4 regions of the Pantoea sp. B65 genome follow, and region 3 is predicted to be linked to each of the others. Evidence: predicted binding sites of a transcription regulator. Region 3 holds the regulator's gene; each other region holds the start of a gene.
What was found. The regulator CRP, encoded in region 3, controls carbon source genes, mostly activating them, when cyclic AMP is high. The targets are predictions, from matches to a motif close to ATGTGANNNNNNTCACAT.

Region 1: JWF83_RS17065 (YjcB family protein) is a predicted target of CRP. The motif match lies at 2,283-2,300, and genes of this name have one in related genera.
Region 2: JWF83_RS11710 (arabinose ABC transporter substrate-binding protein) is a predicted target of CRP. The motif match lies at 2,350-2,367, and genes of this name have one in related genera.
Region 4: JWF83_RS13985 (PTS sugar transporter subunit IIB) is a predicted target of CRP. The motif match lies at 2,204-2,221, and genes of this name have one in related genera.

Annotation. Positions count from the first base shown of each region.
Region 1 is NZ_JAHXPU010000037.1:116,217-120,432, reverse strand. Features, by position in the region: gene JWF83_RS17070 (diguanylate cyclase domain-containing protein) at 1-1,199, opposite strand, end outside; gene JWF83_RS17065 (YjcB family protein) at 2,407-2,688, shown strand; gene JWF83_RS17060 (ATP-grasp fold amidoligase family protein) at 2,777-3,703, opposite strand; gene JWF83_RS17055 (oligosaccharide flippase family protein) at 3,712-4,216, opposite strand, start outside.
Region 2 is NZ_JAHXPU010000024.1:53,312-57,527, forward strand. Features, by position in the region: gene araA (L-arabinose isomerase) at 1-540, opposite strand, end outside; gene JWF83_RS11705 (ribulokinase) at 552-2,237, opposite strand; gene JWF83_RS11710 (arabinose ABC transporter substrate-binding protein) at 2,611-3,597, shown strand; gene araG (L-arabinose ABC transporter ATP-binding protein AraG) at 3,670-4,216, shown strand, end outside.
Region 3 is NZ_JAHXPU010000015.1:471,826-476,041, forward strand. Features, by position in the region: gene JWF83_RS04985 (YccS/YhfK family putative transporter) at 1-1,937, opposite strand, end outside; gene crp (cAMP-activated global transcriptional regulator CRP) at 2,003-2,635, opposite strand; gene JWF83_RS04995 (OsmC family protein) at 2,946-3,350, shown strand; gene JWF83_RS05000 (DUF943 family protein) at 3,423-3,887, opposite strand; gene JWF83_RS05005 (DUF3289 family protein) at 3,874-4,216, opposite strand, start outside.
Region 4 is NZ_JAHXPU010000035.1:23,755-27,970, forward strand. Features, by position in the region: gene arnT (lipid IV(A) 4-amino-4-deoxy-L-arabinosyltransferase) at 1-87, shown strand, start outside; gene arnE (4-amino-4-deoxy-L-arabinose-phosphoundecaprenol flippase subunit ArnE) at 84-407, shown strand; gene arnF (4-amino-4-deoxy-L-arabinose-phosphoundecaprenol flippase subunit ArnF) at 404-790, shown strand; gene JWF83_RS13980 (LacI family DNA-binding transcriptional regulator) at 925-1,935, opposite strand; gene JWF83_RS13985 (PTS sugar transporter subunit IIB) at 2,305-2,622, shown strand; gene JWF83_RS13990 (PTS sugar transporter subunit IIC) at 2,625-3,932, shown strand; gene JWF83_RS13995 (PTS lactose/cellobiose transporter subunit IIA) at 3,932-4,216, shown strand, end outside.

The DNA of each region.
Region 1 (4,216 bases), on a different contig from region 3:
TCAGCCTGCGCCAGCAGCGCCTGGGGTGAACTATGGCGTGGTCCCAGCGCAATACCAATACTCAACGATTGTTGTACACAGCCCCCCTGCGGCAGGATGATTGGTTGTAGCATCGCCGCCATAATATGGCGAGCGACCTGCGCTGCCTGCTCACCCGACTCGGCGTTCGTCAACATAATGGCGAATTCATCGCCGCCAAAACGCGCCACCAGATCCTCTTTGCGCAAATTTGCGCGTAACCGCTCGGCTATCGCACCCAGTACGCAATCTCCGGTGGCATGCCCCCAGGTATCATTAACCTGCTTAAAATGGTCACCATCAATAAACAGCACCGCCAGGCTGCCGCGCGTTTCCGGCAGACTAAACTGACAGGCTAATGCGCGCTCAAACTGTGCGCGGTTAGGCAAACCGGTAAGGGAATCATGCGCCGCCTGGTACGCCAGATCAGCGTTTTCCCGCGCCATATGATTCTGCCATTCCGCCAGCTCATCCAGCAATCCGTTGAAATCCATACTTAACTTGTTCAATTCAGCGATCCCCGATGAAGGTACCCGTTGGCAGAAAGCACGTCGCTTGCGCACATCATGTGCCACAGAAGCGATACTACGCAGTCCCTGAATAATCCCCGCATGCATGCGATGGGAGAGATAAACGGCTACCAGAGCAGTAATCAATAAACTACTGGCCAGCCATGCAAACGCCTGGTAGATATAGTCAGTGATCACACTGGCGTCACCGATAATCGTCACGCGTCCGACTTCGCGCTGGTTATAAACCACCGGCAGCGTGACAGGACGCGGAAACAGCCAGCGGGCAATCACACTATTGATGCTGTTCTGTTCCTGATGTTCAGGCGACTGCCAGCTGGCCAGCGGTTGATGACTGGCATTAAAAATAGTGGCTTGTGAAAACGGCTTCGGACCACTCAGTCCTTGCAGCAAATCGCTGGCCTTGTCGCGGTCATTCAGCAACACCACCCGCTGTGCGCTATAGCTGATAGTTGATGCCACCAGTTGCAGATTATTTTCGGCATAGTGGCGCAATGCGAACAACGATAACGTTGACAGTGAAACCCCTGATAACAGCAACGAAACAAGGATGATCATCACATGAATACGCTGTAGCAACTTACGCAGCGTTGGCAATGTACGCTGATGTGGCTCAACCACATAACTTACCTGCGGATTACGTTTAACCATGATCCTGCCCTGCTTATCACGCCAGTAATTGCACGCGTAACGGCTACGGCGATGACCCTCTGACAATATCATCTGTACGACTGTCTGCCGGTTATCGGCGTCGATAACCACCAACAGCATGCTTTGATGGCTCTGACGTCGCCGTCAGGCGCTCCCCTGGCTCAGGGCAGAGTGATATTGACTGAATGGGTCTTCAGGCATTGAGTGCAGAGTAACAAACGCTACAACTCAATCTTGCAACCTTCAACGCCAGCTAAGGTCGGCAGAGACATAAATCAGGCAAGTTATGGGCTACTTTCAGCTGGTTGTGCAAACAATATTGCCAAGCAAGAACATAAATAAACATAAATACTCCATGGTATTTGATATTGTTTTATTGTTCGATCAGTGCGAATTATTCTTAATTTTTCGCCAGGATAAATATAATAGGAAATTATTCTGGATATAAATACAGAATAATGGCAAGCAATCTCTATTTTGCATAAAATCCTACAACCAATTGCTCTACTGTACAACTTTTAACTGGGTAAGATTCATCTTAAATTAATTACTTTAGCTACTATCAGACAAAGAATGAATTTTTACTCTTAGCGATAATACTAAATCACTAATATATTGAAAATAAATCAAATCGTTGATTTTAAAGAAATTAATTTAGTTATTCCTATTATTCCTTATTTTATAATAAAAAATTAATCAGCATTACTTATCAGTGCCACTCTCACTTTTTTCATCATATGCTACGCAAACAAAGCATAAAACCCGGTTAATTTAACATAAACTACGAGACTAAATCTTCTCACAGCGCAATGACATTTAAGATTAAAATAAATAACACGACAGCCGATAAATAAAATAGTGCTGCAGCCAGCGGTGAGAAGCCCACAGGCAGCAGGAATTAACCTGATCAAAAAACCTCAGGGTTATTATTCCCAGCTGTCAGTAAAATAATCCACCGTTATGGCGCCGCGATCCCTGACTGATGGTGGCGACATCGCCCTGCACGCTGCCGTCAGCGGGTCGCTGACAAAAACTACCATACCAGGTGTAAATTTTGTTCAATTTTTAAAACTTAGTGATATAATGTGATCCACATCACACAATTGACCAACAGGTCAGTGGGTTGAGAAATCTCCCTGGCATTTCCTCAACACCTGATGGTGATGCCATTTTTCGTCAGGGCATATCATGTGAAGAGGTTTGTTAGATGGGTACCATTGCCGCCAGTGTTGTACTTATGCGTTGGGAACTGCTGAGTGCAGTAATGATGTTTTTCGCCAGCACCTTTAAGATTAAATGCCGTCAGAGCAGCCGTAATGCGATGGCGTTTGTATTTAGTGGTATTGGCATCGGTATGTCCTGCTGGTTTGTTACCGGCCTGCTTGGCATCACCCTCAGCGTGGAAAATGTCAGCCATACCTGGCAAGTCACAAAAGATGTGTTTGTTGAAGTAATGAGCCATACCCCGGACACCATGCTGCTGCCATAAGCGGCAACATAAAGCGATGCGGACCCCGAAGGGTCCGCACGGTATATCTGTCTGCCGATCACCACAGCGTGCTCAGCAGTAGCGAATTTTACATGCGCAACGGTATGCCCGTATCTGCTCGCGGCGACTGAAGACGATCCTGAATCCACATCTCCCCCATCATCTGGTCAAGCCCACGGCCAAGGCCGGTGACTAACCCGGCGCCCGGCGTAAAGGTCAGCTCGCCAAAGTACACATGATCCTGGTGGATATACCAGTCAACCCGGACATAGTCGAAGTCGGCGGCCAGCTTTTTGCTCAGTTCCAGCGCTTGTTCCATGCCCTGCTTCACCCCGGAAAGATCCAGCCCGCTATCACGAATGCGGTGATATACCTCACACAGATTATTCACGTAGAACACCATCGACAGCGCCGGACGACCACGGTTATAGATCACCTGCAACACATATTCGAAGGTGCCATCCTTTTTATTGAACATATGAAACTTGTAATCGATCGGCGCGCTTTTACCGTCACCAATGCACTTTTCCACCAGAATACGCGGTTTGATATAGCTGTAGTGGATCTCGCGCACTTCCTGGGAAAAGTCCTTACGCAGCCATTCAGTACAGTGATTAACAATCTGCTGCTTTTGCAGATAATCCGGCTCCTCCAGCATGATATCGACCATACCCGCTCCGTGATTGGGTTTAATCACCGTTCCTTTCAAAGATGTTAAGTTCAATAAGGTACTGGGATCATCGGTTTCATACACCAGCGGCACCAGATATTCGTCACCAATAGTGTGGGCGATATATTCGCGTACCAGAAACTTATCGGACAGCCTGCCATAACGGAGATTATCCCCATGGATAAACTTACGGTACAACACTTTTTCGTTAAACAACTTCGGCTCACGAATATTAGGTAATCGTTTAAATTTATGAAAATAATAGATGCGGTCCTGGTATGCCCACGGCATTTTTTTGATGAAATATTTTACGCTACGGCGTAATTCATCTTTAAACTTCAACATTTTTCACCTTATCTGTAGGTTTTGTAGTTGAGTGAGGAGATCTGTATTTTTTTGATAACACCATGCTTAAAAAAGTAATTCATTACGCTCAGGGATAATAACTCAGTGATAAACACACTCCACGCCGCGCCCATTAAGCCAAAAAAATGGATAAGCAGATACGAAGTGGGAAGACTGATCACCATCAGGCTGATAATTTTTTTCAGCAGATAGCTAAAACCGCCCTCTTTTACCATATAACGGTAGGCCACCGTCCCCATCGCCGAAAAGCAGGTGGCTAACGATAATAACGTAACCAGGCTTCCCGACTGTGCGTAGTCTTGCCCATAAAGAGTGGTAATAATTTTTTCGCCATACAGCGCAATGAACAGCAGCATCAGCAATGATACCGCCATAACATAACCATGCAGTCGCGCGGCCAGTTTAAATGCTCTGTCAGTACGTTCCCTGAATATCTCAGTAAAGCTGGATGTGATAAGCGCGACCGGAACAAATATCCAGGAGGCTGAAACC
Region 2 (4,216 bases), on a different contig from region 3:
GCGCGCCACTTTCAGCTGCTGGCTGGCCAGTTTCGCCGCTGCGCCGCGCATCCATTGCGCGATGCGTTGATGGCTGACCGGATCCTGCCAGTGACCGGTAATGACGCTGTGCTGCAGATGCATGCGTGCGCCAATAAAACCGAACTCACGACCACCGTGTGCGGTCTGGTTCAGGTTCATAAAGTCCATATCCATGCTGTCCCACGGGATAGCCGCATTGAACTGGGTGTGGAACTGCATCAGCGGTTTATTCAGGATCGACAGACCGCCAATCCACATTTTTGCCGGAGAGAAGGTGTGCAGCCAGGTGATAATGCCGAGGCAGTTATGGTCATAATTGGCATCACGGCATAACGCCAGTGCTTCATCCGGGCTTTTTACCAGCGGTTTCAGCTGCAATTTAAATGGCAGGCTGGCTTCGCGATTCATCCCGTCAACTACCTGTTGCGCATGCTGTTCAACCTGACGTAATGTTTCGGCGCCATACAGATGCTGCGTGCCAATCACAAACCACACGCTGAGCGCGTTAACTTGTTCCATAAAACTACTCCTTACATATCGGATGAAGTGCGCGAGGCATAATTCGGTTCTGCTGCCTCACACCAGTGTTGGTAACGTTGATAGAGCTGTTCGAAACGTGCGGCGCGGCTGGCGTCCGGTTGCAGGGTATTGGCGATTGGGCTGGCCATTTTTTGCTGCGCGCTGGAGATATCCGGATAGATACCGGCGGCAACAGCGGCAAAAATGGCGGCGCCGAGAGCACAACACTCATCGGAAGCGACAATATCCAGCGGACGGTTCATCACATCACTGCACACCTGCATAATCGCCGGTGATTTGCGCGCGATACCACCGAGAGCCAGCACGTTTTCCACCGGGATCTGCTGTTGTTCAAAACACTCCATAATGGCGCGTGCGCCGAAAGCGGTGGCGGCAATAAACCCGCCGAACAGGGTCGGGGCGTCGGTGCCTAAATTAAGATCGGTAATCACCCCTTTCAGACGCTGATTGGCGAACGGGGTGCGGCGGCCGTTAAACCAGTCCAGTACCACCGGCAGATGATCCATCTGCGGATTAGCGACCCAGGCATCGGTTAACTGACGTAATAAATTTTGCTGAATGGCTTCCAGCTGCGGCGCTAATTGCGGCTGATCTTTTGCCGCCTGCTGTAACGGCCAGCTGAGTAAGCGGCTGAACCAGGCATACATATCGCCAAAAGCCGACTGACCCGCTTCCAGGCCAATCATGCCAGGGGTGACGCTGCCATCAACCTGACCGCAGATACCGGCAATCGCGCGGTCGCCCACGCGCTGCGCATCGGCAAGCAGAATGTCGCAGGTCGAGGTGCCGATGACTTTTACCAGCGTATAGGGCTGCGCACCGGCGCCTACTGCGCCCATATGACAGTCAAACGCGCCACCGGACAGGGTGACGCTCTGCGCTAAACCGAGGCGCTGCGCCCATTCAGCCGTCAGCGTGCCCACCGGCACATCGGCAGTCCAGGTATCGTTAAACAGCGGGAAGTCGAGATCGCGGGTTAATAATGGATCAAGCGCATTCAGGAATTCGGCGGCAGGCAGTCCCTGCCACTCTGGATGCCACAGGGATTTATGCCCGGCGGCACAGCGGCCACGGCGGATATCTGCCGGTGCGGTGGTACCGCTTAACAGTGCCGGTACCCAGTCGCACAGTTCAATCCATGACACCGCCGCTTCGCGTACCGCGGCATCTGCGCGGGACACATGTAAAATTTTGGCCCAGAACCACTCTGAGGAGTACACACCACCGATATAGCGGGAATAGTCATTAAATTTACCGCTATGACACAGCTGATTAATCGCTTCGGCTTCTTCTATTGCCGTGTGATCTTTCCACAGTACAAACATGGCGTTCGGGTTGTCGGCAAACTCCGGACGTAACGCCAGCACCCGACCTTCACGGTCAATCGGGGCAGGGGTGGAGCCGGTTGAATCGACGCCAATTCCCACCACGCTGGCGCGCTGTTCGGGGCTTAGCGCCGCGACTACGCCGACAATCGCCTGTTCCAGCGCATCAATATAATCCTGCGGATGATGACGAAAGCGGTTGGCACTGGGGTCACAGTATTTCCCCTCTTTCCATCGCGCATAGGCAACCACCTGCTTTTGCAACTCAGCGCCGCTCTGGCAATCCACCGCCAGGGCGCGCACCGAGTCACTACCAAAATCAAGGCCAATCGTTATGGCACCAGCACGCATCGGGACTCTCCTGTTAATCCTCAATCACTGCTGTTAACCCTAAGAATATGGCCGGGAAGAGGTTAGTCATCTGCGGCTGCATATATGCACATTTCTGTCATCCTGTTGCGATATGTGACCGGCATCAAAAGTTAACGAACGGTTAAATTTGCTGAATGTATGGATGAACCTGCTGTAATTCCACGATGTGATAGCGCTCTACATTTTTTCTTATGTTTGTGAGTACAACTAGCCCAGCGGTTGTTCAGCTATTGTGCGCTTTTCACGCTAATTAGCTGATTTATAGTCGGTGTGAAATTCAGCAGATTAACTGGTATCGTTTACACCGTTTCGCTTACCTCATGCAAAAAACATCATTGAGCCGGAGAGCATCATGCATAAATTCACTAAAGCGTTAGCCGTCGTCGGGTTGGCTGCCGTTATGTCACAATCGGCTATCGCCGAAACAATGAAACTGGGTTTTCTGGTGAAGCAGCCAGAAGAACCCTGGTTTCAGACCGAATGGAAGTTCGCCGATAAAGCCGGCAAGGATCTGGGCTTTGAAGTGATCAAAATTGCCGTCCCTGATGGTGAAAAGACCCTCAATGCCATCGACAGTCTGGCGGCCAGCGGAGCGAAAGGTTTTGTTATTTGTACCCCAGACCCGAAACTGGGTTCGGCGATTGTCGCCAAAGCGCGCAGCTACAACTTGAAAGTGATTGCGGTTGATGACCAGTTTGTTACCGCCAAAGGTAAACCCATGGACACCGTGCCACTGGTGATGATGGCGGCGACCAAAATCGGCGAACGTCAGGGGCAGGAACTGTATAAAGAGATGCAGAAACGCGGCTGGGACGTCAAGCAGTCCGGGGTGATGGCGATTACCGCCAACGAACTGGATACCGCGCGCCGTCGTACCGGGGGCTCAATGGACGCGCTGAAAGCGGCCGGTTTCCCGGAAAAACAGATCTATCAGGTCCCGACCAAATCGAATGATATCCCCGGCGCCTTTGATGCCGGTAACTCACTGCTGGTGCAGCATCCGGAAATCAAACACTGGTTAATCGTCGGCATGAACGATAACACCGTACTCGGCGGCGTGCGCGCTACCGAAGGCCAGGGCTTTAAAGCGGCGGATGTGATCGGTATCGGCATTAACGGTGTTGATGCGGTAAGCGAACTGTCAAAAGCACAGGCCACCGGCTTCTACGGTTCCCTGCTGCCAAGCCCGGACGTCCATGGCTATAAAAGTAGCCAGATGCTCTACGACTGGGTGACCAAAGATGTCGAACCGGCAAAATTCACCGAAGTGACTGACGTGGTGCTGATCACCCGTGACAACTTTAAAACCGAACTGGCGAAAAAAGGGCTGATGAAATAATCAGTTCCGCTTTACGGGGCCTGCTGGTCAGGCCCCTGTCTGGTGAACAGAGTGATTAACAGGGAGACAACCATGAGCACTGAACCCGCATTTCTGTCGTTTCATGGCATTAGCAAGACCTTTCCCGGCGTAAAAGCGCTGCAGGATATTAGTTTCGAATGTCATGCCGGACAGGTTCATGCGCTGATGGGCGAAAACGGCGCAGGCAAATCGACGCTGTTAAAAATACTCAGCGGTAGTTATCAGGCGACCAGCGGTGAAATCCGCATTCAAGGTCAGCAGATGCATTTTAACCGGGCTACCGACGCGCTTGACGCCGGGGTAGCGATTATTTACCAGGAACTGCATCTGGTACCGGAAATGAGCATTGCAGAAAACATCTATCTTGGTCAGCTGCCACAACGGGGAGGCTGGGTAAATCGTTCGCTGCTGCGCTATGAGGCCGGACTGCAGCTAAAAAATCTGGGTATGGATATCGATCCGGATACGCCACTGAAGTATCTGTCGCTGGGTCAGTGGCAGATGGTGGAGATCGCCAAAGCGCTGGCGCGTAATGCCAAAATTATCGCTTTTGACGAGCCGACCAGTTCACTGTCGGCGCGTGAAATCGAACAGTTGT
Region 3 (4,216 bases):
TGCTGCAGTCCCTCCTGCTCTTCCAGAATATTGCTATCCGACCCCGGACCGTCATACTCCAGTCGCTGCTGACAGCGTTGCAGTGCAATCTCGCAGGATTGCAGCCAGCGTTCAGCCAGCGTTGGCGTCAGCATGGTATGTTCACGCGCCAGAATAGTCATGGCGTTAATATGCTCGACGATAAACTGACTGTGCGTTACCCACAGCTTCATATCCGCCAGGTAACGGTCATTAAACCCGGGTTCCTGCATTGCCTGATTGAGCGAGTTAAACAGCGCATTATGGGCCTGATTTACCCGGATACGCTGATAAGCCAGTTTATCCGCGCTGTGTTGACTGCCAAGCAGCATTTGTAATGCATCCTGATAGGCGCCCAGCGCGTCGTGGGCGTTGCGCCGCATTAAGCCGCTCTGCCACTGCGGCCACAGCCAGACCATACCGCCAAAGGCGATCAGGCAACCCATCACCGTATCCATTAAGCGTGGTAGCAGGAACTGCGAGCCATTCAGCGTCAGCAGCTGTAATGAATAGACGGCAGTCACGGTAAAACCGACGGTGGCCCAGCCGTAAAATTTGCGGATAAACAGATAGCTCACTAGGGTAATCACCAGCATCGCCAGTAACACCCAACCTTCCGCCACGCTGAAACGCAAGGTTGCCGCGGCGATGACCAGTCCCGCCAGCGTGCCTAAGGCACGGTGTTGAATACGCACGCGCGTTGCACTGTAGCCATTCTGGCTGACAAACATAATTGTCATCAGGATCCAGTACGGTTTAGGAATATTAAAAAATAGCGCCATCGAGCTGCCAAACATCAGCATGACCGCGAAGCGTCCGGCAGTGCGCAGCGCCGATGATTTGAATGACAGATAGCTTTTCAGCGCCGGGATCAGCGGCAGGCGGCGTTGTCGATCGGCCATCAGGTCGCGTTGATAGAGTGGGCGCTGAGTACGCAGCACCCGTGCAATACGGCTGAAATGGTAATAGCAAAAGTTACCTACCGGGTTATCGCTGTGCTGGCGCGCGATTTTCTCCAGCGCCTGCAATTGCTTCTCCATACTGAAGCGGTCGGGCAGTTTATGGTAAAGGATGTCATCGGCCAGCTGGCGCAAGCGTGCGGCGATCACCTGCGCATTCCAGCGGATGACGGCTTCGGCATGACTCTGCTCCACCAGTTTCTGCACCTCTTCGGGTTGATGCAGACTGACCGAGATATGTTCCTGCAGATCCAGCGCCACCTGAAAGGCGCGCGTCAGGCGTTTATGGTGGTTATCACGGTTGGCCGCCAGCATATGCATCTGCTGATAGCAGGTAGTGATCAGGTCGACAGCTTTCTGCTGACGCGCCAGCAACGGTGGCAGCGCTTTTTCCGGGTCGGTCAGTTTGGTCAGCAGGCTATACTTGGCATCGCAGTAGTCTGCCAGCTCGCGATACAGCAAACTCAGTGACTCGCGCAGCGGCTGCTCTTTCCACAGCCAGAACCAGAACCAGTTAAATACCCCATACCAGATGGTGCCCAGCACATAGAGTAATGGCGGCTGCCACATCGGCATATGACCGGCAAGGCTCAGGGTAAAAATCCCGGCAATCAGTGAGGCTGGCAGCAGGCGGGCATGTAGCGGGCTAATTTCACCGGTGACGCCAAGCAGCATCGCCATAGCAAACAGGATCGCCGGCAACGGGATGCTGTGTTGCGACATCCATTGAATCAGAAAGCTGCTGAGGGCAAACAGGCTGCCACCGATAATCAGACGCTTGAAAAAGCGTTTATGGGGGGTATCAAGACCAGCAATATTGCAGCAGGCAGGCACTAACGAAAACAGTAAACCCTGTTGTAAACCGCCAAGCAGCAGACCAACCGCCACAGGTAAGCACAGCACCAGCGTTTGCCGCAGCGCGTAGTTTACTTCCGGGTGATAGATAATTCTCCGCCACATCAGATGATCACAACATAAAAAAACGGCGCGATCGCGACTGCATCACGCCGTGGTTTCAGGCTGGCTTAACGAGTGCCATACACGACAATAGTTTTGCCGTGTGCGGAAATCAGGTTCTGATCTTCCAGCATTTTCAGAATACGACCGACGGTTTCACGTGAACAGCCAACGATCTGGCCGATTTCCTGACGGGTGATTTTAATCTGCATCCCATCCGGGTGAGTCATCGCATCCGGCTGTTTCGCCAGATTAAGCAGGGTTTGTGCGATGCGGCCAGTGACATCAAGGAAAGCTAAATTGCCGACTTTCTCTGAGGTTACCTGCAGACGGCGAGCCATCTGAGAGGAGAGACGCATCAAAATATCCGGGTTAACCTGAATCAGCTGACGGAATTTTTTATAAGAAATTTCAGCCACTTCACAGGCAGTTTTTGCCCGCACCCAGGCACTACGTTCCTGACCCTCTTCAAACAGGCCAAGTTCGCCGATGAAGTCTCCCTGGTTAAGATAGGAGAGGATCATCTCTTTGCCTTCTTCATCCTTGATCAGCACAGCTACAGCGCCTTTTACGATGTAGTAGAGCGTTTCAGCCTTTTCACCTTGGTGAATCAGCGTACTTTTGGATGGATATTTGTGAATATGGCAATGTGACAGGAACCATTCGAGAGTAGGGTCTGTTTGCGGTTTGCCGAGAACCATTCGCTTTTATCCTCTGTTGTAATCGTGCCCTAAAAACAGGGGGATTCGTTCCCTGCAGGCGTTGAAATATTCAAGCGTTTTCCCATCAGGAAAGTTGTCCGGGCTTCTGTTCAGAGCTTAGCTCATAATGTCGTCCCGCTTCCGTCGTGCTTATCGATGCCGACGAAAATATTACAGCTTTGTTTGTAGCACAGCTTGCAGCAAGTGTCTCCTGTTGTCTCGCTTCAGCATGATGTGAATCGCTCGCCGTTGCCGTTTTTCCGCTTACAGCGTACTCTGAAGTTAACTGAATGAATTAGGGGATAATGTTATGCAGGCGCGAGTTAAGTGGGTAGAAGGGCTAACATTTTTAGGAGAATCCGCATCCGGTCACCAGGTGCTGATGGACGGCAATTCCGGTGATAAAGCGCCAAGTCCGATGGAAATGGTATTGATGGCGGCGGGGGGCTGCAGCGCAATTGATGTGGTTTCCATTCTGCAGAAAGGGCGTAACGATGTGACGGACTGCGAAGTGAAACTGACTTCTGCCCGTCGTGAAGAGGCGCCGCGCATTTTTACCCATATCAACCTGCATTTTGTGGTCAGCGGGAAAGCATTATCCGACAAAGCAGTCGCGCGCGCCGTTGATCTGTCCGCGGAGAAGTACTGCTCGGTGGCGATTATGCTGGGCAAAGGCGTCGAGATTACTCACAGCTACGAGGTTATCGCGCTGTAAGCTGTTCTCCAGGCCCTGCGAAGTGAACAGGACCTTCTTCAGGTCCTGTTGCGTTCAGATGCTGTCCGCAGGCTAGCGAAGCTTTCGGATAGCGCCACTTTTATTGTCTTTGATATATTTATTATCCCAGTTATTCAGGAGATAAATAGTTTCATCTGTATATTTTGAAAACCAAATGGTCATTGGTTGATTATCCTTAGCTATACAGTTGTCCTTACTTTGCATATCGTCAAAACACAACAAGTCACTATCCTGGGCTGTCCCTGAATCAGACCTATACTTCCCAATCCAAAAGTTTATGGCATAGCCATTTTCATCAACAGGGATATGGAATAGCTGTTTAAAATGTGGCTTATTATTTTCCCACCATTGAATTTTTCTTCGATCGGTGAATGGAAGATTTTTAACAATAATGTAGTAGCTCCTGATGTCACTTTTGTAATGTACGTCAATGATTTTAGTCGGTAGTATCAGCCACCAAGTGAGCATACCTGTTGAGATACTCACTGTCATAATCAGCCATTTAAATTTTGTCAAAACGGCTGCCCTCAATAGTTTTTATTGTATTCATCTCACTGATAAACGGGCGAAAGCCATAACCCTCCCAGCGTTGCAGAACAAACCAGATGCGGAAAATACGGAACTGACGGTATAATCGGTGAATAATATCACTGTCATCAAGACCGAAGTGATCCTGTATGCGGTATTGCAATTTTGCATGGTAGCGATCACCATTAATTCCCAGTGACTCAAGAGTGATGTGTGTTGCCCAGGTGTCATGCACACTAATAGTTAGCCCATTAATATTATCTATCCAGCGGTTAAATTTTGGTAAATATGATGCATTTATAGCTACGCCGAATTGA
Region 4 (4,216 bases), on a different contig from region 3:
AATGGTACTCATACCAATCTGCCGACTGCCGACCTGATTTATCGTCAGGGGCGTTTAATTCTCTATCAATATCATCAGCTGCCGTGAATATTCTGCTGATCCTGGTTGCCAGCCTGCTTAGTTGCGGTGGTCAGCTTTGCCAGAAGCAGGCCACCCGCCGCTATGATAAACGGCACCTTGTCATCTGGCTGGGGCTGAGCCTGTTGCTGCTGGGTTGTGCCATGCTGGTATGGCTCTGGGTGTTGCAGCAGGTGCCGGTAGGGGTGGCGTATCCGATGCTGAGTATCAATTTCATTATTGTTACGCTCGCCGCGCGCTGGTTGTGGCAGGAGCGGATTACGTTGCGCCATAGTCTGGGCATTGTGCTGATTGTCGCCGGAGTGATCGTGCTGGGAGTGCATGCATGACTGGCTATCTGTGGGCGGCAATCAGTATCTTACTGGTCAGTGGCGCCCAGCTGAGTATGAAATGGGCCATGTCGCAACTGCCGCCGGCGCGCGAACTGTTGTTGTTCGGCGAGCAGCTGATGGCGCTAACCCCCGGGGCGCTGGCGTTGTTCGCCGGTCTGACGGCGTATGGTTTATCGATGCTGTGCTGGGTGCTGGCGCTGCACCATATCAGCCTGAACCGCGCCTATCCACTGCTTAGCCTGAGCTATATTCTGGTCTGGCTGGCGGCGCCGCTGGTGCCGGGGCTTAATGAAACATTCTCCTGGGCCACCTGCGCTGGCGTCATACTGATTGTCTGTGGCTTAATGGTGATCTGCTGGCCGGATAAGCAGCGTAATTAGCGTTAGTTTCATGGCACTCTCAATTTTGCTCCCGCGCAACCGATGCATATACTTTTTTGTTCTGAATGTCGCTGGCATATCAACCGGATCAGGATATTCTGCAACGCTGTAAAAACTAAGCCCGCTGGCCGCCGTTATCCGCTGAACGGTCGTACCGACTCACGAATAATAAGCTGGCCCCTGAATGGCGTCAGCGGCCGGTTTTCCTTCTCTTCCAGCAAATTGACCAGTCGGTCAAGGGTATCTTTAATCATTTCCGCCACCGGCACATGCACCGTGGTGAGTGCCGGAATAAAGAACGAAGCCATCGGAATATCATCGAAACTCAGCAGGGATATGTGCTGCGGAACCGCAATGCCGGCCTGATAAAAAGCACGTGCGGCGCCGGTGGCCATATCATCATTGCTGGCAACCAGGGCGCTAAAGCGTACCGCACGCGCCAGCAGCGCTTCGGCCGCCACGCGTCCGCTGTCCGGCGTCCAGTCACCGTGCGCCACCCGTGCCGGATTGAAGGCGATATTATTTTCCTGCAGCGCCTGCTGATAGCCTGAATAACGGCTCTCACTGGTCGGCGACCCCGGAGAGCCGCAAATAAACGCGATTTCCCGGTGCCCCTGAGCAATCAGGTAATTGATCGCGCTGACGCAATCCTGCTGATGTTCGGCATAGACACAGTTATCCGGATGGCGCTCGAGCTTGCGATTAACCACCATAATCGGCTGCTGATGCTGTTCGATAATCTCATCCATTTCCGCCGGCGTCAGAAAGCGCGGATAAATAATAATCGCGTCACAGCGCAGATCGAGCAAAAACTGAATGGCCTGGCGCTCCTCGTCGGCACTGTGTTTACCATCCGCAAGGATCAACTGGCGACCATGATTTTCGGTCAGGGTCGCGGTCTGAAACAGCAATTCACTGAAGTAGGGGCCATGGTACAGAGTATTGGTGACCACCAGACCGATGCTTTGCGACTTGCGCGTCGCCAGATTGCGCGCCAGCAGATTGGGGCGATAGCCCGTCTCGGCGATGGCTTTAAATACCCGATCTTTGGTGGTTTTGCTGACATAGCTGTTCCCGGCAAGCACGCGTGAAACCGTGGCTTTGGAAACCCCGGCCTTGTTGGCCACGTCAAGCATCGTTGTCATACTGATTTCCCTGTGATTTAAAGGAGGCTCTGAAGCACTCCCCGGGAGTGATGGATGACTCCCACTCGGTGGCCAAGTTTAACGTATTGCGATTTTATCTGCAGCAGCAAACATCAAATAAATAACCCAATTAAATTATTTCTATTTTTTAATTATTGCCCCATCGTCTTTGCTCTGGCGATTATAGGGTTTTTCACACTGTTAATTATATTTTACTCTAAGTGAATAACCTGTTTTTTGCCGGAATTTTTATCTAATTTGGAGGCGATTGCGATCCTAATCACAAAAAGTGAAAAGTAATATGAAACCGGTTGCAGATTATCGCTTAATTTGTCTAAATCTGGGTAAACCACAGGCAAGGAGATGGATATGAATAAAATATTACTGTGCTGTGCCGGCGGAATGTCTACCAGTATGCTGATGCAGAGAATGGAAAAAGAAGCGAAAGAACAAGGTATTAGCGTGGAAATACTGGCGGTGGGCTTCGATGAGTTCGCCAGCCAGATTGCTACCTGGGATTGCTGCCTGCTGGGGCCACAGATTAAGTATAAATTAGCTGAATTTCAGACAATTGCGGCTGAAAAGCACAAGCCGGTCGCGGTAATTAATACCATGGACTACGGCATGATGAACGGTAAAAAAGTGCTGCAGGCTGCGTTGGCATTGATGCAAACTGGCGGAGAATAATAATGAGCACTATCAGTGAGTCATTATTTGGCATTATCGAAAATAACATCAGCCCGGTAGCAGCAAGACTTTCCAGTCAGCGGCATGTGGTGGCGATTAAAGATGGTTTTATCTCGTCGATGCCATTCCTGATTGTCGGCTCTTTTATGCTGCTGTTTGCTCATCCGCCATTCAGTGCTGACAGCCAGTGGGCGATCGCCAAATGGTGGTTAGGGATGGTGGCGCGCCACTCTGAACAGATCATGATGCCGTACAATATGACGATGGGCATTATGGCGGTCTATATCGCCAGCGCCATCTCCTATAACCTGGCGCAGAGCTACAAAATGAACGGCTTTATGGCCGCCTGCCTGTCGCTGATGTCATTTCTGCTGGTCGCGGCGCCACAGGCCAACGGCAGTTTGCCGGTCGGTTCGCTGGGGGGCGAGGGAATATTCACCGCCATCCTGGTGGCGCTGTATACCACTGAGCTTATGCACTTCCTGCAAAAACATAATATCGGCATTAAGTTACCCGAGCAGGTACCGCCGAAGATCCGCCAGTCGTTCGATCTGCTGATCCCGATTCTGGCGATTTTCCTGACGCTATTCCCGCTCAGTCTGTTTATGCAGAGTCAGTTTGGCATGCTGTTGCCGCAGGCGATTATGGCGATCTTCGCGCCGATTATCTCTGCTTCCGATTCACTGCCGGCGGTATTGATTGCCGTATTGCTCTGCCATCTGTTGTGGTTTGCCGGTATTCATGGCGCGGTGATTGTCGGCGGGATTTTACAGGCTTTCTGGCTGACCAATCTTGGTATTAATCAGCAGGCGCTGAATAGCGGTGCGCCGATCACCCAGGTATTTATCGAGCCGTTCTGGCAGTTCTTTATTGTTATCGGCGGTTCCGGCTCCACCATGGGGCTGGTGTTCCTCTACCTGCGCAGCAGCGCGGCGCATCTGCGCTCTATTGGCAAGCTGGGCCTGGTGCCGAGCATGTTCAATATCAACGAGCCGATTATCTTTGGCTCCCCGGTAGTGATGAACCCGCTGCTGTTTATTCCGTTTATTACCGCGCCGATGGTCAATGCCATTATTGCCTGGATCGCCACCCGTACCGATCTGGTTAACCATGTGGTTTCGCTGGCGCCATGGACCACGCCGGGGCCAATTGGCGCTGCCTGGTCAACCGGCTGGGATTTCCGCGCGATTATCCTCGTCGTGGTGCTGATCGGCGTATCCACCCTGATTTATTACCCGTTCTTCAAAATGTACGAGCGCCAATTGCTGGCGCAAGAAGAAGAGAGTTTACAACCTGCGGAGAGCCACTAATGGAACTTGATGAAAGCACGGTGATGGAACTGATTATCCATGCGGGCGAGGCACGTTCGTTAGCCATGGAAGCGCTGCGCGCGGCGCGTAAATATGACTGGGCCAGAGCGGATGAGCTGTTAACCGGCGCCTCGGCGGCGGCAAAAGAGGCGCATAAAATCCAAACCGTGCTGATTGGCGCGGATGAAGGATGCGGCAAGATCCCGGTCACGCTGATTTTGATGCATGCGCAGGACCATTTAATGAATGCCATGCTCTGCCGCGAGCTGGCGGAAGAAATTATT